DNA from 4 places in the Salmonella sp. GDC200615 genome. Region 3 is predicted to be linked to each of the others. Evidence: predicted binding sites of a transcription regulator. Region 3 holds the regulator's gene; each other region holds the start of a gene.
What was found. The regulator CRP, encoded in region 3, controls carbon source genes, mostly activating them, when cyclic AMP is high. The targets are predictions, from matches to a motif close to ATGTGANNNNNNTCACAT.

Region 1: the regulator CRP is predicted to act here: its motif matches at 1,581-1,598, upstream of drpB (cell division protein DrpB).
Region 2: the regulator CRP is predicted to act here: its motif matches at 1,920-1,937, upstream of rhaS (HTH-type transcriptional activator RhaS).
Region 4: the regulator CRP is predicted to act here: its motif matches at 1,163-1,180, upstream of ACQ29O_RS03340 (glycine dehydrogenase).

The regions. Positions count from the first base shown of each region.
Region 1 covers NZ_CP192247.1:2,746,179-2,749,541, reverse strand. Annotated here, with positions in the region: gene ompS1 (porin OmpS1) at 1-1,000, opposite strand, end outside; gene drpB (cell division protein DrpB) at 1,649-1,960, shown strand; gene ACQ29O_RS13400 (phosphohydrolase) at 2,040-2,699, shown strand; gene ACQ29O_RS13395 (DNA cytosine methyltransferase) at 2,773-3,363, shown strand, end outside.
Region 2 covers NZ_CP192247.1:4,540,773-4,544,135, reverse strand. Annotated here, with positions in the region: partial or broken gene ACQ29O_RS22040 (L-rhamnose isomerase) at 1-311, opposite strand, end outside; gene rhaB (rhamnulokinase) at 308-1,777, opposite strand; gene rhaS (HTH-type transcriptional activator RhaS) at 2,065-2,901, shown strand; gene rhaR (HTH-type transcriptional activator RhaR) at 3,054-3,363, shown strand, end outside.
Region 3 covers NZ_CP192247.1:414,826-418,188, forward strand. Annotated here, with positions in the region: gene ACQ29O_RS01850 (YccS/YhfK family putative transporter) at 1-1,712, opposite strand, end outside; gene crp (cAMP-activated global transcriptional regulator CRP) at 1,761-2,393, opposite strand; gene ACQ29O_RS01860 (OsmC family protein) at 2,701-3,105, shown strand; gene ACQ29O_RS01865 (phosphoribulokinase) at 3,201-3,363, opposite strand, start outside.
Region 4 covers NZ_CP192247.1:711,468-714,830, forward strand. Annotated here, with positions in the region: gene pmbA (metalloprotease PmbA) at 1-627, shown strand, start outside; gene cybC (cytochrome b562) at 726-1,112, shown strand; gene ACQ29O_RS03340 (glycine dehydrogenase) at 1,390-1,728, shown strand; gene ACQ29O_RS03345 (SFCGS family glycine-rich protein) at 1,739-2,101, shown strand; gene ACQ29O_RS03350 (DUF4312 family protein) at 2,101-2,403, shown strand; gene ACQ29O_RS03355 (DUF4311 domain-containing protein) at 2,426-3,202, shown strand; gene ACQ29O_RS03360 (DUF4310 family protein) at 3,214-3,363, shown strand, end outside.

The DNA of each region.
Region 1 (3,363 bases), 2.3 Mb from region 3:
TATCTTTATCCTGGCCGCCTAAATCTTTGCCCTTAGACTGCAAGTAGGCGATGGACGGACGCAGACCGAAATCGAACTGATACTGCGCAACCACTTCAAAGTTCTGGGTTTTGTTAGCGATACCGCCATTACCGCCATCGCCGCCGCCATAATAGGTCATGTTGCGGGTTTCAGCGTACATCGCCGCCAGGTAAACATTGTAGGCGTCATATTTGGCACCTACGGTCCAGGCTTCGGCAGTTTCACCGCCGGCATAGCTATTGGCATAGTAATGATGGCCATCACCATACCCACGAGTAACCTGATTGTCCGTACGGTCAGAGGAAGAGTAGGCCGCACCCAAGCTTAACCCGAAGTCAAAGTCGTAGGAGGTAGACATACCGAAACCGTCGCCGTTTTCACGGGCCAGTTTGCGAGAACCACTACCTGCATCGCTGCCGTTGGTTGTTCCTTCGCCTGCGCCAGGATCTTCGTTATTGCCCTGGTACTGCAACGCGAAGTTCAGGCCTTCCACCAGACCGAAGAAGTCGGTATTACGGTAGGTGGCAACGCCGTTGGTTCTGCCCAGCATATAGACATCGGTCTGGGTATAAGTATCACCGCCGAATTCCGGCAGCGCATCGGTCCAGGCTTCAATGTCGTAGATAACACCATAGTTACGGCCATAATCGAAAGAGCCGTACTCGCCGAATTTCAGACCGGCAAAGCCCAGACGAGTCCAGGAGTTTGCACCTTCGCCTTCGGTGGTGTTCACCTTAATGTTGTATTCCCACTGACCATAGCCGGTCAGCATATCGTTGATCTGCGTTTCGCCTTTAAAGCCAATACGGGCGTAGGACTGGTCGCCATCGTCGCCTGCATTGTCAGAGAAGTAACGCAGACCATCAACTTTGCCGTACAGGTCGAGTTTGTTGCCATTTTTATTATAGATTTCAGCCGCATTTGCTGCGCCTGCCACTAATAACGCCGGGACAAGCAGTGCCAGAACTTTTCTGTTCATTATGTATTCCCTTATGATAATAATTTATATGAATATGTAGCCACTTCAACAAAACTACAAATTGATACTATTCTATGAAGTTCATGGAATTTAAAAAATAACATGTAACAAAGGTATTTAAAATATTTCAATTTGTTTCTATTTGGTTTTTTATAATACAGGCTATATAAGTGACTAAGAATATATAGTCTATAATTATAATTTTTTATCAATAAGTTATGTGTTTTGATTTGATGGCTGTTGGCGTGAATATAATTTGTTTTTTATATGTATTTGATGCTTTGATTATGAAAAAGCATAAAAAAACCGGCATAAATGCCGGTAATGTGGGTAATGATAAAATAAATGATAAAAGGCTAATAACCGAATCATTCTGACATTTAATGCTAATAAAATAAAACGCTATCGCGGTGCGTAAAAATAAGTTGTTCTGGTTATAGGTTATTCTGCATCAGAGTGCGATTCAATCACCATTCCCTTATTTAACAGCAGGTTCAGCGCCAGACGTAACATTAACTGAGAATAAACTATTTGTGGAATGAATAGCCAGAACAGGTGGATGAGGTATTCCATGGTCGAAATGTGATTAATATCACATTATAATGTAATTAATGTCATATGACTTACATCACAAAAGCGGAGTAAAGTTTGAGTACCAGGGAGGACAACGCCACCCGTAGCATGGGCGGTAAATTAGCGTTATGGGTTTTTTATACCTTTTGCGGCTACTTCATCTGGGCGATGGCGCGTTGCGTGTGGCTGATGTCCGCCATACAAACCGAGCCGGTTCTCGGCCCAATCAGCACTCCTGGCAGCGCAACGGAAAAATGGCTTAACGCGCTTTCGCTGGGCGTCGTCTGGCTTATTCTGGGGAGTATTGCCTGGTACACCCGGCCTCGCAAAAACAGGGGGTATCCCGCCGACACTCAGCCAGAAACGCGCAAGCACGCAAGGATGTAAAGTGGTGGCGGATATGTCAGGATAGCGAACCCTGTGCTCAGGCATGTAATAAAAATGGTCTGCTATAAAGAGAGGGCGTATGGACTCAGGATATTGGCAATCGCAGTTTGAAGACTGGCTACGTCACCACCACCAGGAACAGGATGCCGCCCATGACATCTTCCATTTTCGTCGTGTTTGGGCAACCGCGCAAACGCTCGGGGAAAACAGTCCTGTCGACTGGCTGGTGGTGCTATCGGCATGTTATTTCCATGACATCGTCAGCCTGGCGAAAAATCATCCGCAGCGGCATCGCTCTTCCATTCTGGCGGCGGCAGAAACCCGGCGTATTTTTCTGCGGGATTTTCCTGACTTTCCGGCAGAAAAACTGGCGGGCATTTGTCATGCTATCGAAGCGCATAGCTTCAGCGCAAAAATTGCGCCTACCACGCCAGAGGCAAAAATCGTGCAGGATGCAGACAGGCTGGAGGCGTTGGGCGCCATTGGTCTGGCGCGGGTCTTCGCGGTCTCCGGCGCGCTGGGCGTCGCGCTGTTTGATGCCGACGATCCCTTTGCCGACAGACGGCCTCTTAACGATAAGCAATTCGCGCTCGACCATTTTCAAACCAAACTGCTGAAACTGCCGCTGACGATGCAGACCGAACGGGGCAAGTACCTGGCGAAACTGAGCGCTGAGCTGAAAGGCGACTATGAAACACGGGATGAGGCGGTCATCCAGATGTTTGCTACGCATCAGTAACCCCTGCCGCTGAAACGTAAACCGCGTCATTTTATGTTAGTCTGTCGGCAATTATTTTTGGCCGGTTAAATGTATGCAGGAAAATATTTCAGTAACACACGCCCGGAACCTCATCGCCGACGACGCCGGAAGCGAGATCCAGGCGATGCTGAGTCAATTGCTGGAAATCTACGATGTTAAAACGCTGGTGGCGCACCTTAACGGCCTGGGCGAACAGCACTGGAGCCCGGCCATCTTAAAGCGCGTAATGATGAACGCGGCATGGCATCGTTTGAGCGACAATGAACTCACCTGTCTTAAAACAGGGTTGCCGACGCCGCCAGCGCATCATCCGCATTACGCCTTTCGTTTTATCGATCTCTTCGCGGGCATCGGCGGCATTCGCCGCGGATTTGAAGCGATAGGCGGACAGTGCGTGTTTACCAGCGAATGGAATAAGCACGCGGTACGGACATATAAAGCGAACTATTTTTGCGATCCGCTGCAACATCGCTTTAATGAAGATATCCGCGATATCACGTTGAGCCACCGGGAAGGGGTCAGCGATGATGAGGCGGCGGAACACATTCGCCAGCATATTCCGCAACATGATGTCCTGCTGGCGGGCTTTCCCTGTCAGCCATTTTCTCTGGCGGGCGTTTCCAAGAAAAATGCGCTGGGCCGC
Region 2 (3,363 bases), 530 kb from region 3:
GGCGTATCCGACTCAAGGTAAATGGCGTGTAGGTTCAGCCGTTTTGGGCCTGGGATCAGACGCAGCGCCTGTTCCAGATCGGCGCGCAGTTCGGTGGCGTTACGCGCTTTGCCCGGATAGTTGCCGGTCGATTGAATTCCGCCCGTCAGCGAACCTTCCGGGTTCTCGAATCCGGCAACATCGTCGCCCTGCCAGCAGTGCATGGAAACCGGCAGGCGATCGAGCTGGCGCAGCGCCTCCTCGACATCAATACCTACTGCGGCGAAACGTTGTTTTGCCAGTTCCCAGGCTTGTTCCAGTTGAGTGGTCATGCGCAAAGCTCCTTTGTCTGTCGTTTGGGTTGAAACTGCGCAACGTGGCGGGCAATTTCACTATCAGGATTAGGGATATAGGTTGTCAGGTCGTAGTTAGCGCTGACGACCTGACGGAAGTCATCGACGTTGTTTAATTCGTCGAGGGTCATAAGCTGAATACCAATATTGCCAAGGGTGGAGGCTTCAACCGGCCCGGCCATCACGCGAATGCCACATGCATCGGCGCACAACTGGTTGAGTAGCGAGTTTTGGCATCCGCCGCCGACAATATGCAGTTGGGTAAATTTTTCACCACGCAGATTTGCCAGTTCGTGCAGAATGTCGGCATACAAAAGCGCCAGACTGTCGAAAATGCAGCGCGCCAGTTCGGCATCGCTGACGGGAACGGGCTGGTCGGTCTCGCGACAGGCGGCCTGGATTTCAGCGCGCATATCGTCAGGATTGATAAAGCGATCGTCATTCGGGTTAATCAGGAAACGGCAGGCCGGCAGCGCTTCTGTTTGGGCGATAAGCGCAGGCAGATCGGTAATGCGCCGTTCTTTCAGCACACGCTGGAGCAGCCACAAACCCATAATGTTTTTCAGTACCCGATAACGCCCTTCCGCGCCGCCTTCGTTGGTGATATTGGCGGCCAGCGCCTCATCAGTGGTGTAGGGCATTTTGCTTTCAAAACCCATCAATGACCAGGTGCCTGAAGACAGGTAAGCGCTATGTTTATTTGCCAGCGGAGAGGCAATAACGGCGCTGGCGGTATCGTGGCTGGCGACGGCTACCACCGGAATACGGTTGCCCTGCGGGCAAATCCAGTCGCCGATAACATTGCCAGGGTGCGAGGGGCGGCCGAACCAGCTCTTTTTCGCGCCGGTCCACGCCAGCAGGGTATCGTCCCAGTCATCGGTATTGATATTGACCAACTGGGTGGTCGTGGCGTTGGTGTATTCCCAGTTCATTTCACCGGTCAGGCGGTAGCTGAAATAATCGGGCATCAGCAGCGCATGAGCGACCTGCGCCGTTAACTCAGGCTGTTGTTTCGTCAGCGCGCGTAGCTGATAGATGGTGTTAAACGGCAGAAACTGAATCCCGCTGCGGCGATAGATTTCGCTTTTGCCGATCTGGACCAGCGCTTGCGGCATGATGCCCGTGGTACGGTTATCGCGGTAGGAGACCGGCAGGCCGACACGCTGACCTTGTTTATCCAGCAGGACATAATCGACGCCCCAGGTGTCGATGCCGATGCTGTCGATAAGAATGCCTTCATTGCAGACTTTCTTCAGACCAAGACGGATATCCTTTTCCAGACTGTCGATGTCCCAGGTGTCAAACCCGTCTGTTTTTTGTAGGCAGTTCACAAAACGGTGAATTTCACGTAGCGTCAGGGTACGGTGTTTGCTGTCGTAACGCGCCAGCATCACGCGCCCGCTGGATGCGCCGAGATCAACCGCGACACAATGGCGAAAAGTCATAATCAGGTCCTTCTTAGAGTCATTGCGCACAGTCTAAAAAAGCCCTCAAAGACCTACCTTCTCGTTACTGACAGGAAAATGAGCCGCTGGCAACAAGGCAAAGATGAACGTGATAGCGTTCACAGTTTCTACTAATAGGCCGGTGTGATGTCGTCCGCATTTCCCGCTTTTTCCCGCCTTTTCTTGAAAAAAAGACCATGTTTGCGCGCTTTAGCGTCAAAAATTTAAGGTGAGGCCGATAACCCTTAATTACTATTCGGACATGTTGAATTCAGGAGGAAGCAACCATGACCGTACTGCATAGCGTGGATTTTTTTCCATCAGGTAAAGCGCCCGTGGCGATTGAACCTCGTCTGCCGCAAGCCGCTTTCCCTGAACATCATCATGATTTTCATGAAATCGTGATTGTGGAACACGGTACGGGCATTCATGTATTCAACGGGCAGCCGTATACCATCAGCGGCGGTACCGTGTGTTTTGTTCGCGATCACGACCGGCATTTATATGAACATACCGACAACCTATGCCTGACGAATGTACTGTGGCGTTCACCGGACGCCTTCCAGTTTCTGGCGGGGTTGGATCAATTGCTGCCGCAGGAGCAGGATGGTTACTATCCTTCTCACTGGCGGGTGAATCAGAGTGTGTTGCAGCAGGTGCGCCAGTTGGTCGGTCTGATGGAGCGCGCCGGAGACGGCATGGATGCGCCTGCCGTGGCGAATCGCGAAATTTTGTTTATGCAACTACTGGTGTTGTTACGCCGCAGTAGCCTGATGGAAGGCGCGACCAATAACGACGCCAAACTCAACCAACTGATGGCATGGCTGGAAGACCATTTTGCGGAGGAGGTCTGCTGGGAGGCGGTAGCTGAACAGTTTTCGCTGTCGCTACGCACGCTGCATCGTCAGCTTAAACAGCATACCGGGCTGACGCCGCAACGTTACCTTAATCGCCTGCGTTTGATCAAAGCCCGGCATTTATTGCGCCATAGCGCTCATAGCGTGACAGAAATCGCGTACCGCTGCGGTTTTGGCGACAGTAACCACTTTTCGACTCTGTTTCGCCGAGAATTTAACTGGTCGCCGCGGGATATCCGTCAGGGACGCGATGCGATAATCCAGTAACGCGAACGCTATCAACGTTTTCGTCGCCAATATGCTGATAATTATACCCTTTAATACCGGATGGCGGCTGCGCCTTACCTGGCCTACGGCGGCGAGCGGTAGACAGAATAAGCGTAGCGCCATCCGGCAAGCATTCAACATGAGGTGCTGCGGTGGCAAATCAGTTAATCCTTTTGAAAAAAGATTTTTTTACTGATGAGCAGCAGGCCGTTACGGTTGCCGATCGCTATCCACAGGATGTTTTTGCGGAACATACGCATGAGTTTTGTGAACTGGTGATGGTCTGGCGGGGCAATGGCCTACACGTTCTTAATGAGCGCCCATACAGAATTACCCGCGGCGATCTGTTTTACATTCGTGCTGAAGACAAACACTCCTATACCTCCGTTAACGATCTGGTGCTGCAAAATATCATTTACTGCCCGGAGCGTTTGAAACTCAATGTAAACTGGCAGGCGATGA
Region 3 (3,363 bases):
TGGGTATTGAATCCGGGTTCCTGCATTGCCTGATTTAACGAGTTGAATAACGTGTTATGCGCCTGGTTGACCCGCATTCTTTGATAAGCGAGCGGGGTGGCCTGCGGATCGTTACTGAGGATCAGTCGGATAGCTTCTTGATCGGCTTCCAGCGCATCATGGGCGTTTTTACGTAATAGCCCGCTTTGCCATTGCGGCCACAGCCAGACCATGCCGCCAAAGGCAATTAAACAGCCAATCAGCGTATCGATCAGCCTCGGCACAATAAACTGCTCTCCGTTTAACGTCAGTAACTGGATGGTGTATACCGCCGTCACCGTAAAGCCGACCGTCGCCCAGCCGTAGTTTTTACGAATAATCAGATAACTTGCCAGCGTTAGTACCAGCATGACCGCCAGCGTAATGCTTTCGGGAATATGTAAGTGCAGCGTGACGCCGGCAATCACCAGGCCGACCAGCGTTCCGACTGAACGGTGCAGAATACGTACGCGCGTCGCGCCATAGCCGTTTTGGGTGACAAACAGCACCGTCATGAGTATCCAGTACGGTTTAGGCAGGTGCAACGCACTGCCCATCAGACTGGCGATGCTCATCATCACGCTGATGCGTCCGGCGTTGCGTAGCGCCGGTGATTTAAGAGACATATAATTTTTCAGCGCCGGAAGTAGCGGCAAACGACGCTGTTTATCGGCCATCAGGTCGCGGGCGTACAGCGGCCGCTGAGTACGCAGCACACGGGCGATTCGACTGAAGTGCCAATAGCAGAACTGGCCTACCGGATTTTCAGGATGCTGATTGGCGATTTTCTCCAGAGCGCCAATCTGTTTTTCCATGGAGAAGCGCGTCGGCAGACGATGATAAAGAATGTCATCCGCCAGCACGCGCAGACGGGCGGCGACCGTTTGCGCATTCCAGCGAATCACCTCTTCCGCATGGCTGCGTTCTACCAGTTTCTGTACCTCTTCCGGCTGATGCAAGCTGACGGAGATGTGCTCCTGCAAATCCATCGCTTCCTGAAAAGCCCGTAACAGGCGCTTGTAATCATTATTGTTGTGCGCCGAAAGCATATGCATCTGTTGGTAACACTGGGTAATGAGATCGACCGCTTTTTGCTGGCGTATCAGCAGGGGAGGCAGCGCTTTTTCCGGATCGATATGTTGGGTGAGCAGGCTGTATTTCGCTTCGCAATAATCGGCCAGTTCACGGTATAACAAACTCAATGACTCGCGCAGCGGCTGTTCGCGCCATAGCCAGAACCAAAACCAGTTAAACACGCCGTACCATAGCGTGCCCAGCGCATAAATGAGCAGCGGCTCCCAGACGGGCATGTATCCTGCAAGACTCAGGGTAAAGATGGCGGCAATCAGCGACGCTGGCAGTAACCGCGCGTGAAGCGGGCTAATTTCCGCCGTCACGCCAAGCACCAGCGTGAGCCCGGTCAGGATCAACGGCAGGGGGATGGATTCCGCCAGCAGAAGTTGCGTTACCAGACTGCATCCGGCGAACAGCGACGCGCCGATGATCAGGCGTTTAAAAAAACGTTTGTGCGGGGTATCCAGACCTGCAATGTTGCAGCAGGCGGGAACGAGAGAGAAAAGCAAGCCCAGGTGTAGCTGGCCTATCAATAAACCGACAGCCACAGGCAGACACAGCACCAGCGTTTGCCGTAGTGCGTAATTAATCTCTGGGTGATAAATCAGTCTTCGCCACATCGATGCAAACAAAAATGGCGCATGATAAAACGCGCCATTCTGACGGAATTAACGGGTGCCGTAGACGACGATGGTCTTGCCATGCGCGGAGATCAGGTTTTGATCTTCCAGCATTTTCAAAATACGACCAACGGTTTCGCGGGAGCAGCCGACGATCTGGCCGATTTCCTGACGGGTGATTTTGATCTGCATCCCATCCGGGTGCGTCATGGCATCGGGCTGTTTCGCCAGATTCAGCAGCGTCTGAGCGATACGCCCGGTGACGTCAAGGAAGGCGAGGTTACCTACTTTTTCAGAGGTGACTTGTAAGCGACGAGCCATCTGGGAAGAGAGGCGCATCAGAATATCCGGGTTGACCTGGATTAATTGGCGAAATTTTTTGTAGGAAATTTCAGCGACCTCACATGCGGTTTTCGCACGTACCCAGGCGCTGCGTTCCTGGCCTTCTTCAAACAGGCCCAGTTCACCAATAAAATCACCCTGATTCAGATAAGAAAGGATCATTTCTTTCCCTTCTTCATCTTTGATCAGCACTGCCACGGAGCCTTTAACGATGTAGTACAGCGTTTCTGCTTTTTCACCCTGGTGAATCAGCGTGCTCTTTGACGGGTACTTATGAATGTGGCAATGAGACAAGAACCATTCAAGAGTCGGGTCTGTTTGCGGTTTGCCAAGCACCATGCGCGGTTATCCTCTGTTATAAGCTGTCTCCAGAGCCAGAAAACGGCACTGTCTCTGGGGTTGCAAAAATATACTTCCCGCTACCTGGGAAGGGGGCTACGAAAATAGATTGTAGCCTGTAATGTGATGTCCTCTGCATACATGCAGTACGTCAATGTATTACTGTAGCATCTTGTCTGTTTTAGCATAGCTTTCGCCGTGTGTCTCTTGGTGTCTCGCTTCAGCATGACCCAGGTCGCCTTCCATTGCGACTTTTGTTGTATGCGCGTAATCTTTCAGGAAAATTGAAACATTGGAGTTACGAAATATGCAAGCGCGTGTAAAGTGGGTTGAAGGGCTCACGTTCCTCGGAGAGTCCTCCTCCGGCCACCAGATTTTAATGGATGGTAACTCCGGTGACAAAGCGCCGAGTCCGATGGAGATGGTATTAATGGCGGCTGGCGGATGTAGCGCTATTGATGTGGTATCAATCCTGCAAAAGGGCCGTCAGAATGTCACCAACTGCGAAGTGAAGCTGACATCCGAGCGCCGGGAAGACGCGCCGCGCCTGTTTACGCACATTAATCTGCATTTTATCGTTACCGGCAGCGATCTGAAAGAGGCTGCCGTCGCGCGCGCTGTCGATCTCTCCGCGGAAAAATATTGCTCGGTGGCGCTAATGCTGGAAAAAGCGGTCAATATTACCCATTCGTATGAAGTGATTGCGGCGTAACATGTGATGCCGGATGGCGGCGTGGCTTTATCCGGCCTACCCGTTTTTATCTCGTAGGCCCGATAAGCGTAGCGCCATCGGGCATTTCACCACGGTTATTCGATTTTTTTGCCTTCCATTAATCGCTGCACCAGCGGCAACATAATCAGCTCCATCGCCAGCCCCATTTTGCCGCCCGGCACCACTAATGTATTAATGTGAGAAATGAACGAGCCCTGGAGCATCGCTAGGAGCCAGGGAAAATCGATCCCTTCCAGA
Region 4 (3,363 bases), 300 kb from region 3:
AAAGCGCCGGTCATTTTCGCCAATGAAGTGGCGACAGGGCTATTTGGTCATCTGGTCGGGGCGATTGCCGGCGGCGCGGTATACCGTAAATCCACTTTTCTGCTCGACTCGCTGGGCAAACAAATTCTGCCTGAATGGTTAACCATCGAAGAACACCCGCATCTGCTAAAAGGGCTGGCGTCTTCACCGTTCGACAGCGAAGGCGTGCGTACGGAGCGCCGGGACATTGTGAAGGATGGCGTACTGATGCAATGGTTGCTGACCAACTATTCCGCCCGCAAACTGGGGCTGAAAAGTACCGGTCATGCCGGCGGCATTCATAACTGGCGTATCGCCGGGCAGGGGCTGAACTTTGAGCAATTGCTAAAAGAGATGGGCACCGGCCTGGTGGTGACGGAACTGATGGGCCAGGGCGTCAGCGGTATTACCGGCGACTACTCCCGCGGCGCTGCGGGATTCTGGGTTGAAAATGGTGAAATCCAGTACCCGGTAAGTGAAATTACCATTGCCGGTAATTTAAAAGAGATGTGGCGTAATATTGTCACCGTGGGTGATGATATTGAAACGCGCAGTAATATACAGTGTGGTTCGGTATTGTTACCGGAGATGAAAATCGCCGGACAATAATACCCGTCATACTTCAGGCTGCAGGCGCGTTGGCTGCCTGCGACCCGAATTATTCAGGGTATTACACTTATCGTTAATAATAAAAAAGGAAGTGAGCAATGCGTAAAAGCCTGTTAGCTATTCTTGCTGTGTCATCGCTGGTATTCGGTTCGGCTGTTTTTGCTGCCGATCTTGAAGATAATATGGATATTCTCAATGATAACCTGAAAGTTGTTGAGAAAACGGATAGTGCCCCTGAACTGAAAGCGGCATTAACCAAAATGCGCGCGGCCGCGCTGGATGCTCAAAAAGCTACGCCGCCAAAGCTGGAAGATAAAGCGCCGGATAGCCCGGAAATGAAGGATTTTCGTCACGGTTTTGACATTCTGGTCGGCCAAATTGATGGCGCGCTGAAGCTGGCGAACGAAGGTAACGTTAAAGAAGCGAAAGCGGCGGCGGAAGCGCTAAAAACCACCCGCAATACGTATCATAAGAAGTATCGTTAATTTTTGTGGGATGGCGGCTTCGCTTTATCCGTAGGTCGCCATCCGGCAAAATGTAATACCCATCACACTTTCTCACTTTATACGACAACGTCATTGTTTCGCCATTTCCTCTTTATGCCGCGATAGATCTCACACTTTCCCGGCGATAATTCATTAATGCCGCCTTTTCTGTGGCGCAGATCACCTATCCCACTCGCGTTTCCACTTCGAGGTGGAAAATAACTCGCTACAAACTTTTAACCCTTACCGCTAGTTTTATCTCATTGCCATTAACGGGGTGAGACGCGTGGATAACGGAGCAGTAAAACACGATGCTGGTGAGCGAATTAACGAACTGGCTGAACAGGTGTTAACGCAGGTGGATAGCCTGCTGGGGCGGCATCACATTGTCCCCAATGCGGTACAGACGCAAATGCTGACCTCGCACGTTCGCGCGATGGCGCACCGGTCAATTACCGGCGAGCCTTTACCGGAAGTCGATGCCAGCTTGTTTGATGAAATCTCAGCCGAATCAATGGCGCTCGCCCGCGAAATCGTGGCGGCGTTTGGCAACCTTCCTGACGAAGAAGCCTGGCTATTATCGGTACATTTTGAAGTCGCGAAAGACAACCTCTAAGGAGCAAAAAATGGAACAGATTACCGTCGTGATTGGCGATCGCCTGGGTAAAGGCCAGAAAGTAGCGGCAGGCGTGGAAAAAGCGGGCGGTCGCGCGGTCGTCGTACCGGGCGTCGCGGCAGACATGAAGCTGGGCGATGTGATGAAAGCGGAAAACGCCACCTTCGGCATTTCATTTTGCGGCAGCGGCGGCGCGGGCGCTATCACCGCGCAAAACAAGCATGGCTACAAAGCCAAATATGGAATGCGGTCAGTGGATGAAGGCGTCACCGCTATCAATGAAGGCTGCAACGTGTTGGGTTTCGGCTTTATGGATAAAGAAGGGCTCGGCGAGCGCCTGGTGCAGGCGTGGCAAAAGAAATACGGCGCCTGATGATGAAAGAGCAATTCACTACCACGGTGAGAGTAAAAGGCAAGGGCGACGCCAAAGCACGCGCCTTTGCCGATTCGCTGAACCATGTTCAGTCGGCGGTGATGAGAGAGTCGCCGTATATCTTACTGCGTATTGAGCCACAGGATGTGCGGATTGTTCAGGCGCATGAGTCGGTGCGTAAAGAGGCCTTTCTGTTTTTCTTTTTGCGCCGGGAACGACGCACTTACAGCGTGGAGCTGGATGTGACCGTCAACGTGACCGCCATCAATCTCGACAGGGTGGATTTCGTCGCGAAACGCTGATTTTTATTAAAAAGGCATAGTTATGTTCCTGATAATACTAATTAAATCGCTCATTATCGGCGCGCTGGTCGGCGTAGGGGTGGGCGCTGGGGCTGCACGCATGTTTCACGCGCCAACCACGCAGGGGATGGGCGCGTTCCGTACGTTGGGCGAACTCAACTCTTGTGAAGGCGACCCGGCATCTCACTTCTCCTTTGGGCTGGGTTTCTTCTTTAACGCCTGGGCGTCGTCTGTGGCGGCCGGATCGTTCACCCAGGATGTCGATCACCGCATCATCCCTAACTGGGGCGCGGCGGCGCTAATGATCAAAAACCGTAACGTCGGCGAGACGCTGCACGACCCGAAAAAAATGGCGATCGCCTGCGCCGTCATCGGCATGATTGTCGTAACGTTCCTTAACCTGACCGCCTCATCCGTGCCAGAAGCGCTACAGGTGACGGCGGTTAAGGTGCTGGTACCGGCGGCAAACCTGCTGGTCAATATCGTCATGCCTGTGATCTTCTGGTTAGCGGCGATCGACGCTGGTAAAAAATCGGGCTTCTGGGCCACCGTTTTCGGCGGCGCGGCGCAGCTCATCATGGGGAACGCCGTACCGGGGCTGGTGCTGGGTATTTTGATCGGCAAAGGCGTAGAAGAGAGCGGCTGGAACCATGTCACCAAAGTGATGATGGTCGCCATCGTTTTGCTGTTTGTGTTGAGCGGCTTCTTCCGCGGCTTCGACATGAAAATGATCGAGTCTTTCAACATGACGGTACCGAACTGGCTTGAACTGATCCACAACTCGCTCAGCGGCAAATAACGGAGGCCACAATGGAAGAGAATAAAGGTTTTTGGTATGCCGACTGGTCGTTCCCGATCTTTGTTGGCCTGCTCTCCTCCGGCGTTTTCGCCGGGACGCATATGTACTATCTGTACGGCATCGGCGCATTTAACGAAGTCGCTTTTGTGGCGATGTTGAAA